Regions from separate parts of the Methylobacterium sp. 275MFSha3.1 genome, predicted to be linked through region 2. Evidence: predicted binding sites of a transcription regulator. Region 2 holds the regulator's gene; the other holds the start of a gene.
The links. The regulator LexA, encoded in region 2, represses DNA repair genes until DNA is damaged. The targets are predictions, from matches to a motif close to TGTTCNNNNTGTGTTCNG.

Region 1: a site for LexA is predicted at 1,891-1,908, ahead of BLW78_RS11600 (PA0069 family radical SAM protein). Genes of this name have one in related genera too.

What each region holds. Positions count from the first base shown of each region.
Region 1 is NZ_FNWP01000008.1:177,664-183,945, forward strand. Features, by position in the region: gene BLW78_RS11595 (methyl-accepting chemotaxis protein) at 1-23, opposite strand, end outside; gene BLW78_RS11600 (PA0069 family radical SAM protein) at 734-1,861, opposite strand; gene BLW78_RS11605 (hypothetical protein) at 2,020-2,550, shown strand; gene BLW78_RS11610 (amino acid permease) at 2,715-4,163, shown strand; gene moaB (molybdenum cofactor biosynthesis protein B) at 4,173-4,730, opposite strand; gene maiA (maleylacetoacetate isomerase) at 4,872-5,519, shown strand; gene BLW78_RS11625 (NAD(P)/FAD-dependent oxidoreductase) at 5,660-6,282, shown strand, end outside.
Region 2 is NZ_FNWP01000010.1:80,338-86,619, forward strand. Features, by position in the region: gene BLW78_RS13755 (error-prone DNA polymerase) at 1-2,338, shown strand, start outside; gene BLW78_RS13760 (hypothetical protein) at 2,406-2,870, shown strand; gene fae (formaldehyde-activating enzyme) at 2,910-3,449, opposite strand; gene BLW78_RS13770 (hypothetical protein) at 3,780-3,995, shown strand; gene BLW78_RS13775 (hypothetical protein) at 4,014-4,463, opposite strand; gene lexA (transcriptional repressor LexA) at 4,714-5,442, shown strand; gene BLW78_RS13785 (ComEC/Rec2 family competence protein) at 5,436-6,282, opposite strand, start outside.

The sequences.
Region 1 (6,282 bases), on a different contig from region 2:
GACGGACGCGGAAGGCGCAGCATGAGGGTCGGGATCTCTCTTCGCGGTGCGTCGAGGCGTGCGGCCCGCCGCCGGGCTGCCCGGTTCGAGCAGGGCGGCCGGTCGGCCTCGGTCGACGGAAAGGCTGAGCGACGCGACAGGCACCCCGACGCGGCGGCGGCCCGGTTCGCTCGAAGGGCGCGGCGAGGGCGCGGCGAGTCCGGGGGCTCACCGGCGAACTCCCGGTCCGGTCATCGGACCGGGAGTTCGCCCGGTCGGCATCGGAGGTCGAAACCCCGACACTCTACCGTCTCAAGGAAGGCCGGCAGTCGCGACCGGCAGAACCGAGCAGGGCCGCGGCGCGCGGCTCGCCCGCGACCGGATCACGGCGCACAGCGTCCATTGGCGGGATCTGCGGACACGGACACCGGACAAAATCGCGCTCTTACGCACAGAACGACCCTCAATATAGAAATGAAATTCGATAACTCAATCAAACTTGGTCAAAATCTCGCAGTAAAACTCGCGATCTCAGGCATTTGAACCACAATGACACAGATGTCAATCTTACGTTCTGCGATCTTCCTCACAACTTAGACATCAGATAATCGACTTTGGGGGCAACATTTGAGCCGCTTTCAATCTTTGGAATTATCTTCTTACGCCGTTTCCGGCCAAAATGACTGGAATTTTCGCTGAACCGTACTGTGGGACAGGTCCGCCGCCTCGCGCGCGCCGCCGCGTCGGTCGCGTGTCAGAACAGCGCCAGCTGCGCGCCGGGCTTCCGGAAGGCGTCGCGATTCAGCGCGATGCGCCCGAAGGCGAAACCGAGACGCGTGCCGGCGAGCCGGACCCGCTGGCCGATCATCGTCGCGTAGGCGCCCTCCCCGCGGAAGCGGTGGCCGAAGCGCGGGTCGTTCTCGCGCCCGCCCCGGGCTTCCCGCAGGAGTGCGAAGGCCCGCGCCCTGCGTTCGGGATAGTGCTCGGTGAACCAGTCCGCCACGAGGTCGGCGACTTCGCCCGGGAGGCGCAGCAGCGCGTGGCCGATCCGGCTCGCCCCGTGCGCGCGCGCCTCGGCCAGGATCGATTCGATCTCGTGGTCCGTCAGGCCGGGGATGATCGGCGAGACGTTGACCATGACGGGCACGCCCGCCGCGCTCAGGCCCCGCATCGCCGCGAGCCGCTTGCCCGGCCGCGGCGCCCGCGGGTCGAGGCGGCGGGCGAGGTCCGGATCCAGCGTCGGCAGCGAGATCGCCGCCAGCACGAGGTTCTCCGCCGCCATCTCGGTCAGGAGATCGAGGTCGCGCAGCACGAGGTCCGACTTGGTGGTGATGCTGACGGGGTGGCGGGCCTCCCGCAGCACCTCCAGAACCGCGCGGGTCAGCCGGTGCTCCCGCTCGACCGGCTGGTAGGGATCCGTGGCGGTGCCGAGGGCGATCGTGTCGGGCCGGTAGCCCGGCGCGGCGATCTCGCGGGCGAGGAGCCGGGCGGCGTCCGGCTTGGTGAAGATCCGCGACTCGAAGTCGAGCCCCGGCGACAGGCCGAGCCAGGCATGGGTCGGGCGCGCGTAGCAGTAGATGCAGCCGTGCTCGCAGCCCCGGTACGGGTTGATCGACCGGTCGAACGGGATGTCGGGCGAGCTGTTGCGCGCGATGATCCGGGCGGACCGCTCCGGCGTGACCTCCGTGCGCAGGGGTGCCGGAGCGTCCGCCGTCCAAGTCTCGTCGTGGAACGCCTCGCGCCGGGCGGATTCGTATCGGCCCGTCGGGTTGGCCGTCGCGCCGCGCCCGCGCCGGGCGGCCGGTTCCGCGACGCTCGGCCCGAGTCGCGGCGCGGCCCCGTTTGCGGTCCCGGATGCGGTCCCGTCGCGCGTGTCCCCCATGACGACTCGCCTCCCTCACGGATCCACATAAGAACATAGAGCGAACACGACGGTGAAGGGCGCCTTTTTTTCAGGCAAATGCGGCTCTGCAGCCCGTCCGGGCGACGGCGCGTCACCGCGCGGGCCGCGGGGCAGTTTACGGCGCCGCAGAATCGTCTATGCGCGCGCTCATGCTCTCCGCCGTGACCTATCTGGCCGAACCGGCCGATCCGGACGCGATCGATCGCCTGGCCGACACGCTCAGCGTGCTCGTCTCCGGCGTGGCCGGCGGCCTCGTCGGCGACGCGGTGATCGTCGCGGGCCGCGAGAGCGAGGCCGTGGCGGCCGTCGCGGAGGCCACGGGCGCGACCCTCGTGCTGCACCGGGGCGGCAATCCCTACGCGGCCGGCGCCGCCGCGGCCCGGCGGGACTGGATCCTGTGCCTGGAGGCCGGCGACGTCCCGGCCGAGGGCTGGATCCGCACCCTCGACCGCTTCGTCGGGACCGCGCGGCCGGAGACGGCGCTCGGCCGCCTGCACCGCCCGGCCGGGCGCTGGCTCGGCCGGCTCGTCAGACGGGCGGAGACCGTCGTCGGCGCCCGGCAGGCCCGGGCCGGCGACGTCGTCCGGCGCGAGGCCCTGCGTGCCGAGGGCGCGTTCACGGGTCGCCTCAAGGTCAGGCCGCTGATCGCTCGGATCGAGCGCGCCTGACCGGAAAGATCTTGCTCGGGAGAATCTTGCTCGGAAGAATCTTGCGCCCGCTCACGTTGTTGTCGGTCGATCCGCCTCTACAACTCTGAAAGCGCGGCAGGATCGTCGCCGTCTCCGGACATGATGACGCGCGCTGAGCCACCCCGATCTGGAAGGATGGTGCAATGGATTCGTCGGGCCTGATGGGGCGCAAGTCGGTCGAGGACATCGTCGAGAGCGGCGAGGGCGAGCAGCAGCTCTCGAAGTCGCTGGGCGCCCTCTCGATCACCGCGATGGGCATCGGGGCGATCATCGGCGCCGGCATCTTCGTCCTGACCGGCACGGCCGCGGCCCAGTATGCCGGGCCGGGGATCATGCTGTCCTTCGTGCTCGGCGGCATCGCCTGCGCCTTCGTCGGCCTCTGTTACTCGGAGATGGCCGCGCTGATCCCGGTCGCCGGATCGAGCTACACCTACACCTACGCGACGCTCGGCGAGTTCTTCGCGTGGCTGATCGGCTGGGACCTGATCCTCGAATACGCCATGGGCGCCGCCACCGTGGCGGTCGGCTGGTCGGGCTACGTGACCAGCATCCTGAAGAGCGTCGGCATCGTGATCCCGGCGCAGTTCGCCAACGCGCCGGGCACGCCGATCGAGGGCGGCGGGACCGCGCTGCTGAACCTGCCGGCGGTCCTGATCGTGGCGCTGATCACGATCCTGCTGATGCGGGGCACGAAGGAATCGGCGCTCTTCAACAACATCATGGTCGCGGTGAAGCTCACCGTCGTGGTCGCCTTCATCGCCCTGGGCTGGGGCCACGTGAATGCCGCGAACTGGAGCCCGCTCATCCCGGACAACGACGGGACCTTCGGCCATTTCGGCTACAGCGGCGTCCTGCGCGGCGCGGGCGTGGTGTTCTTCGCCTTCATCGGCTTCGACGCGGTCTCGACCGCCGCCCAGGAGGCGCGCAGACCCCAGAAGGACATGCCCATCGGCATCCTGGGCTCGCTCGCGGTCTGCACGATCCTGTACGTGCTCGTCGCCGCCGTGCTGACCGGGCTCGTGCCCTACAAGGACCTGAACGTCCCGGACCCAATCGCCAAGGGCGTCGACGTGATCGGCATCGGCTGGTTCGCGCTCCTGATCAAGCTCGGGGCGCTGACCGGGCTGACGACGGTGATCCTCGTCCTGCTCTACGGCCAGAGCCGGATCTTCTTCACCATGGCGCAGGACGGCCTGCTGCCGAAGATGTTCTCCCACGTCCACCCGACCTACCAGACGCCGTATCGCAGCCAGGCGATGATCGGCGCCGCGGTCGCCGTGGTGGCGGCCCTGGTGCCGATCCACATCCTCGGCGAGATGGTGAGCATCGGCACGCTGGCCGCCTTCATCCTCGTCTGCGGCTCGGTGCTCTACCTCCGGCGGGCCGAGCGCACCATGAAGCGGCCGTTCCGGGCGCCCGCCGTGCCGGTCGTGCCGATCCTCGGCATCCTGTCCTGCCTGCTCCTGATGATCGGCCTGCCCCTCGACACGTGGCTCCGGCTGGTGATCTGGATGGCGATCGGCCTCGTCGTGTACTTCTTCTACGGCCGCAAGCACTCGGTCCTGCGCCGCAAGGAGGGGAACCTCGCGTAGCGCGCGGCCTCACACCGTGAGGCTCGCGCCGCGCCGCAGGTGCTCGTCGAGGCGCGGCATGATCTCCACGAAGTTGCAGGGCCGGTGCCGGTAGTCGAGCTGCTGGGCCAGGATCCCGTCCCAGGCGTCGCGGCAAGCGCCGGGCGAGCCCGGCAGCACGAACACGTAGGTCGCCCGCGCGACCCCCGCGGTGGCGCGGGACTGCAGGGTCGAGGTCCCGATCTTGTCGTACGAGATCCGGTGGAACACGGCCGAGAAGCCGTCCATGCGCTTCTCGAACAGCGGCTCCAGCGCCTCGGGGGTGACGTCGCGGCCGGTGAAGCCGGTCCCGCCGGTGGTGATCACCACGTCGACGCCGGGGTCGCGCAGCCACGCCTCCACCCGCGCGCGGATCGCCGGGACCTCGTCCGGGACGATCGACCGGGCCGCCAGGATGTGCCCCGCCGCGGTGAGGCGCTGGGTCAGGGTGTCGCCCGACCGGTCGTCCTCCGGGCGGCGGGTGTCGGAGACGGTCAGGACCGCGATGTTCAGGGGGATGAAGCGGCGGGCGTCGGTCTGATCGGCCATCGTGCGGGCTCTCCGGGGCGGGAGACCGATATGGGCCCGACGGGACCGCTTGTCGCCCCCGGGCCGCCGCGCGCGCAGCCCCCTTGCGGGCCGCAGCGAAGTCGGCTGTGCTCGCTCGACCCCGTCGGAGATCGCTGACCCATGCACATGTACGGCAACTGGCGCTCGGCCGCGGCCTTCCGGGTGCGGATCGCCCTGAAGCTGAAGGGCATCGCCTACGAGGAGACCTTCATCGATCTCGACGCCGGCGACCAGCACGAGCCGGCGTTCCGGAAGATCAACCCGCAGGGCGCGGTGCCGGCGCTGTTCGACGGCGACGGGCCGCCGCTCACCCAGTCGCTGGCGATCCTCGACTACCTGGAGGAGACCCGGGGCGGCGTCCGCCTCCTGCCCGAGGAGCCCCGGGCGCGGGCCAGGGCCCGCTCGCTGGCGCAGGTGGTCGCGTGCGACACCCACCCGCTCTACGTGCCCCGGGTGCGCACCTTCCTGATGGAGCATTACGGCCTGCCCCGGGAGCGCATGCTGGATTTCCTGCGCAACGCCTTCGAGACCGGCCTCCGGACCCTGGAGACGCGCCTCGCCACCGAGCCGGGGACGGGCCGGTTCTGCCAGGGCGATTCGGTGAGCCACGCCGACCTCTGCCTCGTCAGCCTCTGGGTCGGGACGGGCATCTTCGGCATCGACACGGCGGCCTACCCGACGGTCGCGCGAATCGCCGAGGCCTGCCTCGCCCTGCCGGCGGTCGCGGAGGCACACCCGCTGCGCCAGCCAGGCGCCCCGCCGGCGTGACCGGGCTCCGCGCGCCGCCCGTCCGGTGCGCGACGTCGCACTCGTGACCGGGGGTCGCGGCCGGCGATGTGGTATTCGGCAACCCAGGCCGTGTAAGGAGGCCGGCGACTGATCCCGGTCCGGGAGGAGAAAGAGTGTCGATGGCATCCGTCGAGAACGAGTCGGGCCTTCATCGCGTCGTGGTGGTCGGCGGCGGCGCCGCCGGACTGCAGCTGGTCACGAAGCTCGGCGACAAGCTCGGGCGCGGCAAGCGCGCGCACGTCACCCTCGTGGACCGCGCCCGGACGCATATCTGGAAGCCGCTGCTCCACGAGGTGGCGGCCGGCAGCCTCGACGTCGGCCACCACGCGGTGGATTACCTGCACCACGCCCACATGCACGGCTTCCGCTACCGGATCGGGCGGATGACCGGGCTCGACCGGGAGGCGCGCACGATCCAGCTCGCCGCGAGCTACGACGCGGAAGGGCGCGAGGTCACGCCCGAGCGCGCCGTCCCCTACGACACGCTGGTGATGGCGGTGGGCTCCACCACCAACGATTTCGGCACGCCGGGCGTCGCCGAGCACGCCATCGCTCTCGACACCCAGGACCAGGCGGTGCGCTTCCACCAGCGCCTCGTGAACGCCTCGCTGCGGGCGCACACGCAGGCCGGCCCGGTCCGGCCCGGCCAGCTCCACGTCACGGTGATCGGCGCGGGCGCGACCGGGACGGAACTCGCCGCCGAGCTCCACCGGACCCTGCGCCACGTCGTCTCGACCGGGCT
Region 2 (6,282 bases):
GATGAAATACGCCCGCTACTTCCTGACCCTGTTCGACGTGGTCGAGTTCGCTCGCGGCCGGGGCATCCTCTGCCAGGGCCGCGGCTCGGCGGCCAATTCCGCCGTGTGCTTCTGCCTCGGCATCACCGCGGTGGACCCGTCGAAGCACCGGCTGCTCTTCGCCCGCTTCATCTCGGAGAACCGCGGCGAGCCCCCCGACATCGACGTCGACTTCGAGCACGAGCGCCGCGAGGAGGTGATCCAGCACCTCTACGCCCGCTACGGCCGGGAGCGCGCCGCCCTCTGCGCCACGGTGATCCACTACCGGCCCCGCATGGCGATCCGCGAGGTCGGCAAGGTCCTGGGCCTGACCGAGGACGTGACCGCGGCGATCGCCGACACGGTCTGGGGCTCCTGGGGCACCGGCATGCCGGACCAGCACGTGCGCGAGGCCGGGCTCGACCCGGAGAACCCGGCGATCCGACAGGCGCTCGACCTCGCCCACCAGCTGATCGGCTTCCCCCGCCACCTGTCGCAGCATGTCGGCGGCTTCGTGCTGACCCGCGGCCGCCTCGACGAGACCGTGCCGGTGGGCAACGGCGCCATGGCGGACCGCACCTTCATCGAGTGGGACAAGGACGACATCGACGCGATCGGCCTGATGAAGGTCGACGTGCTGGCGCTCGGCATGCTGACCTGCCTCAAGCGCGGCCTCGATTTCTTGGAGAAGGATCACGGCACCTTCTACGAGACGCTGGCCGACCTGCCGCAGGACGATCCCGCGACCTACGCGATGCTGACGAAGGCCGATTCCGTCGGCGTGTTCCAGGTCGAGAGCCGGGCGCAGATGTCGATGCTGCCGCGCCTTAAGCCCAGGGAGTTCTACGACCTCGTAGTGCAGGTCGCGATCGTGCGCCCCGGCCCGATCCAGGGCGACATGGTCCATCCCTACCTGCGGCGACGCTCCGGGATCGACCCGGTCGAGTACCCGGCCCCGCACCCGGATCACGGCCCGGCGGACGAGCTGAAGGAGGTCCTGCAGAAGACCTACGGCGTGCCGCTGTTCCAGGAGCACGCCATGCAGATCGCCATCACGGCGGCGGGCTTCACCCCGGCCGAGGCCGACGGGCTGCGCCGGGCGATGGCGACCTTCCGCCACGTCGGGTCGATCGGCGGCTTCGCGGACAAGTTCGTGGGCGGCATGACCCGCCGGGGCTACCCGCAGGACTTCGCCGAGCGCTGCTTCGCGCAGATCCGGGGCTTCTCGACCTACGGCTTCCCGGAGAGCCACGCGGCGAGCTTCGCGCTCCTCGTCTACGCCTCGGCCTGGATGAAGTGCCGGCACCCCGACGTCTTCCTGGCCGCGATCCTCAACGCCCAGCCCATGGGCTTCTACCAGCCGGCCCAGCTGGTGCGCGACGCCCGGGCCCACGGGGTCGAGGTGCGGGGCGTCTGCGTCAACGCCAGCGACTGGGACTGCACCCTGGAGCCGGCCGGGGATCCGGCGCTGCACGCCGTGCGGATCGGTCTGCGCGTCGTGCGCGGCCTGCCCGAGGCCGCGATGCGCCGGCTCGTGCGGCTGCGCGCCAACGGCTACGCCAGCATCGAGGGGCTGCAGGCGTCCCTCGCCCTGCCCCGCAACGCCCTGGAGCGGCTGGCCGAGGCGGACGCGTTCCGCTCGCTCGGCCTCGACCGGCGCGCCGCCCTGTGGATGGTCCGCACCCTGGAGGGGACGTCATCCCGCAAGGCCGCCAAGGCCGATGCGAGCGAGCGCCGCGCCCATCTCCTCGACGCACCCCTGCCGCTCTTCGCGTGGCACGCCGATGACGGCCTGTTCCGGCACGAGCCGGCGGTGGACCTTCAGCCCCTGGCCCCGTCCGAGGCCGTGGCCGAGGATTACGCCGCCACCGGCCTGTCGCTCCAGGGGCACCCGGTCGCGTTCTTCCGGGGGCGGCTCGCCCGGATCGGCGCGATCCCGGCCCGGGCCCATCTCGATCCGGCGCTGCCCCAGGGGGCGCGGGTCACGGTGGCGGGGCTCGTGCTGATCCGCCAGCGGCCCGGCACCGCCAAGGGCGTGGTCTTCCTGACGCTGGAGGACGAGACCGGTATCGCCAACGTGATCGTCTGGAAGACCGTGTTCGAGGCGAATCGCCGGATCGCCATGCAGGCGCGGTTCCTCGCCGTGCGCGGCCGGATCCAGCGGGCGGACGGGGTGGTCCACCTCGTGGCGGAGGGGTTTCGCGACCTCACCGCCGCCCTGCGCGACCTGCGCGAGGCCGGCATGAAGCTGCCGCCCGAGAACACGGATTTCGGCGTGCCCCCGGACCGGCGCGTGTTCCCCAGCCGGGATTTCCACTGAGGCCGGCACTTCGAGCGGCCCTCGACCAGCCCCTCGACAGGCCCCGCGCGGCGCGTAGAGTGCGGCGATGTCGAGCTTCGCCGTCCCGCGCCTCCTCCTCGCCGCCTGCGCGGCCCTGCCCCTCCTGGCGGAGGCCGCCCGGGCCGACAGCTGCGACGACCTCACCCGCCAGATCGCCGACGCGATCGGCGGCCGGGTCAGCAAGCGCGCCGGCCCCAGCATCGACATCCGCGTGGCCGGCCCGATCAAGTTCGACGTGACCTGCCGGGCCGAGCCGATCGTGCAGGCGACCTCCGCCGAGCCGAGTCCCTCGGCGACCTTCTTCCGCGACCTGTCGGTGGCCTCCGAGATCCTCGTCGGCCAACCGGCCGCGACCGTCGAGCCGATCATCGCCACCGCCTACCGGACCGCGCTGGCGGAGCGGCGCAAGTCGTTCATCCAGCAGAACGGCTGGTCGGCGTCCTGCTACACCGACCCGGGCAGCAGCGCGATGCGGACCCTCTGCTCGGTGGGGCGCATCCCGCCGGGCTGAGGCGGACCTGAGCCGGCAGGATGCGCGACGCGGGCCCGCTCAGTACTCGATCACGCCGTCGAGCGCGTAGTGCTTCACGGTCTTCCGGTTGGCGATCAGCTCGTCGACCGTGGGCTCGCCCTTGAGGGCGCGGGCGATGGCGAGTTTCGTGGCCTCGTAGTTGGTCCGGTAGAGGTCCTTCTGGTCGAGGTTGTCGTCCTCGGCGCAGCGCTGATCGAGCCAGATCATGATGATCATGCACAGCTCGTCGAGCCCGTCCTTCGGCAGGATGCCCTCGATGATGCAGTCCACGATCGCGTCGCCGGTGGCGGCCTGGACCACGCCGCCGAGGAGCTCGGCATACTCGGCCGTGTGGATCGTGACCTTGGTGGTCATCATCGTGGCCGGGCGCACGAGCTGGTTGAGGTCGCGCACCACGAACATCCGCGTGTGGCCTTGGACCTGCCCCATCATCGACGCGAAGGCCTGACCGACCGGGCCGCGCACCGAGCCGATCAGCACCTCCGGCATGGCGTCGGTGTACTGGCCCTCGGCCGCCAGCACCGTGGCCTCGCCCGTGCGGAACCAGATCTCTTGCATGTTCGAACTCCACCTGATCGGAGCCCGCGGGAGACATCATCGGCGGCCTCGCGTCAATCGCCCCGAGGCCGGCCCCCATCCCGGCCGCCCCTGCCCTCGCCCGCGCCGCGGCGCGGGCGCAGCCCCGTGCCGCCCCGTGCCGCCCCGTATCGCCGCGATGCGGCCGCCGGCATCCGCGACGGCGCGCATCTCCACCCCCGCGCGGCCTGTGGCCTTGAGGAACGCGGACAGGCGAGGCAGGGAAGACCGGAGCGTGGCTCCGGGAGCGGTCCCGGGCCTGGCCGTTCCGGTGGGCGCGCGGCGCCGTGCCGGGCATGCGGGAGGAACACGATGGCGGAGAGCACGGACCGGGGCTCCGGCTGGAGCCTTCAGGCGAGCGCCGTGCCCGACGGGGTGCGCCTGGAACTCGCCCTCGCCGACCTCGGCGGTGCGCCGGTCACCGCCGCGATCGTGCTCGACCGGACGGAGGCCCGGGCCTTCGCCCGCGCCCTGCTGGCCGCCGCCGGCGACGCCGCGGAGCGGACGTTCCCGAAGCCGGGCGCCTGAGGGCGCGCCGCCGGCCGGTCAGCGCACGCCGAGGCCCGGATTGCGGCCCGGCAGGCGGGGGACCACGGTGCCGCGCTTCTCGATCGGCGCGTCGCAGGCGTAGGCGAACTCGGTCTTCAGCGGATCGAACACGGTCTCGCCAGTGATCCGGCAATCCTCGCGCACGGTCTCGTCGAGATAGGCCCGGGCGGCGGTGCGGAAGCGCTTCACCCGGGTGGCGCCCGGCTCCGGATCGATCCGGACCTCGCTCAGGTTGCAGCCGGTATACTCGCGCAGGGCGTTGGACACGATCAGCATCCGGCGCAGCTGCCGGTTGTCGTAGACCTCGTAGGGCTCCTTGCAGCCGATCGTGACGACCTGGGGAGTGAGCGCCACGTAGTTCCGCGAGATGTAGGAGAATCCGGTGGTGCAGCCGGCGAGGCCGAGGGCGGCGAGGCCGAGGGGCAGCAGAGCTGCGGGTCGTCGCATCCTCGTCATTCCAAGAGGGTCCCAGCCCGCACCCCGGATCCGCCGCCTTCCCGGCGGGGCGCCGCGATGCATTGAAACGGCTCCGCTTGCGCCGTCAATGCGTTTCTCGACCTTCTCCCGCGGGCGCGCCCGCGGCGCGCCGGGCCGAGCGGTGCCGCTCTTGCGGAACACTTGCGGAACGTTTAACCTGTTCGTGATTTGTTTCGGAGACCGTCACGTGGCGGTCCGCCAAGCCGCGAGTCCCCCGTCGATGCTCACGCGCAAGCAGCTGGACCTCCTGCGATTCATCCAGAGCCGGATGCAGGAATGCGGTGTCCCGCCGTCGTTCGACGAGATGAAGGATGCCCTCGATCTCAAGTCGAAATCCGGCATCCACCGGCTGATCACGGCGCTCGAGGAGCGCGGCTTCCTCCGGCGCCTCCCAAATCGGGCCCGCGCCATCGAGGTGATCCGCATCCCCGAGAGCCTGACCCAGGCCGCTCCGGCGACTCAGGCCCCCGCCGAGCCGCGCCGCTTCACGCCGAGCGTGGTCGAGGGCGGTAAGTCCAAGCAGCCGCCGGCCCCGGCGAGCACGCGGATGATCGACGAGTCCGGCCGCGCCATCTCGATCCCGGTCATGGGCCGGATCGCGGCCGGTACGCCCGTCTCGGCGATCCAGAACCAGAGCCACGCCATCACCCTGTCGCCGGACTTCGTGGCCGGCGGCGAGCACTACGCCCTCGAGGTGCGCGGCGACTCGATGGTCGAGGCGGGCATCCTGGACGGCGACCTCGTGGTCATCCGCAAGCAGGAGACGGCCAATACCGGCGACATCATCGTGGCGCTGATCGACGACGAGGAGGCGACGCTCAAGCGCCTGCGCCGCCGCGGCTCGTCGATCGCCCTCGAGGCCGCCAACCCGGCCTACGAGACCCGCGTGCTCGGGCCCGACCGGGTCCGGATCCAGGGCCGCCTCGTGAGCCTCGTCCGCCGCTACTGAAGCGGCTCGGCCGGCGCGTCGCCGGGGGCGAGGTCTCCGCCCGGCGCGGCGTCGGCCTCCGGCGTCGCGGCGATCCCGTTCTCCGCGGGGCGGTCGCCCGGCTCCGCGGTGACCGGCGACGGAGGTCCCGGCCCGCGCCCCGCGGCCGGCCGCCAGGGCACGGCGCGGCCGTCGTCCCGGGCGTAGCGCGCGGCGAAGCCGTCGCCGTCGGTCCGGAGGGCCACGGCCCCGCGGGCGGCGAGGACGCGCCGGTCGATCACCAGCGGCCCCGTGCAGGTGGGCGGCGCCGCGAGGCCCGTGATCAGCACCGCGGCGCGGGCGCAATCCTCCGGGAAGGCCCGCCGGTCCCGGACCAGGGCGACCGCCCGCCCGTCCGGCAGCCGGGCGGTGCAGCCGAGCCGGTCGCAGCGCCCGCTGCCCGACCGGACGATCAGCGCCGCGGACCGCCGCCCGTCGCCGTCCGCCTTCAGCCACTGCTCGAGGACGAAGCCCGAAGGGCTGCCGAGGGCCGCGAGCTGCCCGTCCGGGCCCCGCACCGCGGCCCCGGCGCCCTGCCGGTCGACGTAGAGGTCGTAGCGGTCGGGCCGGGCCGCGAGGACGAGCCCGAGCAGGACCGGCGGCACGGCGAGCCAGCGCAGGCGCGAGGCCGGCAGCGTCCCCAGCAGCAGGCCGGCGGTCAGCAGGGCCAGCGCCCCGGCGCCGAAGGCCGGCAGCACCAGGACCGCCCGCTCGAACCCGGCGATCCAGTCCGAGATCGCCAGCATCCCGGCCACCGCCTGCCCCATCAGCCACCAGACCGGCCGGTCGAGGGCGAAGGGATAGGCGAGGCAGCCGATCACC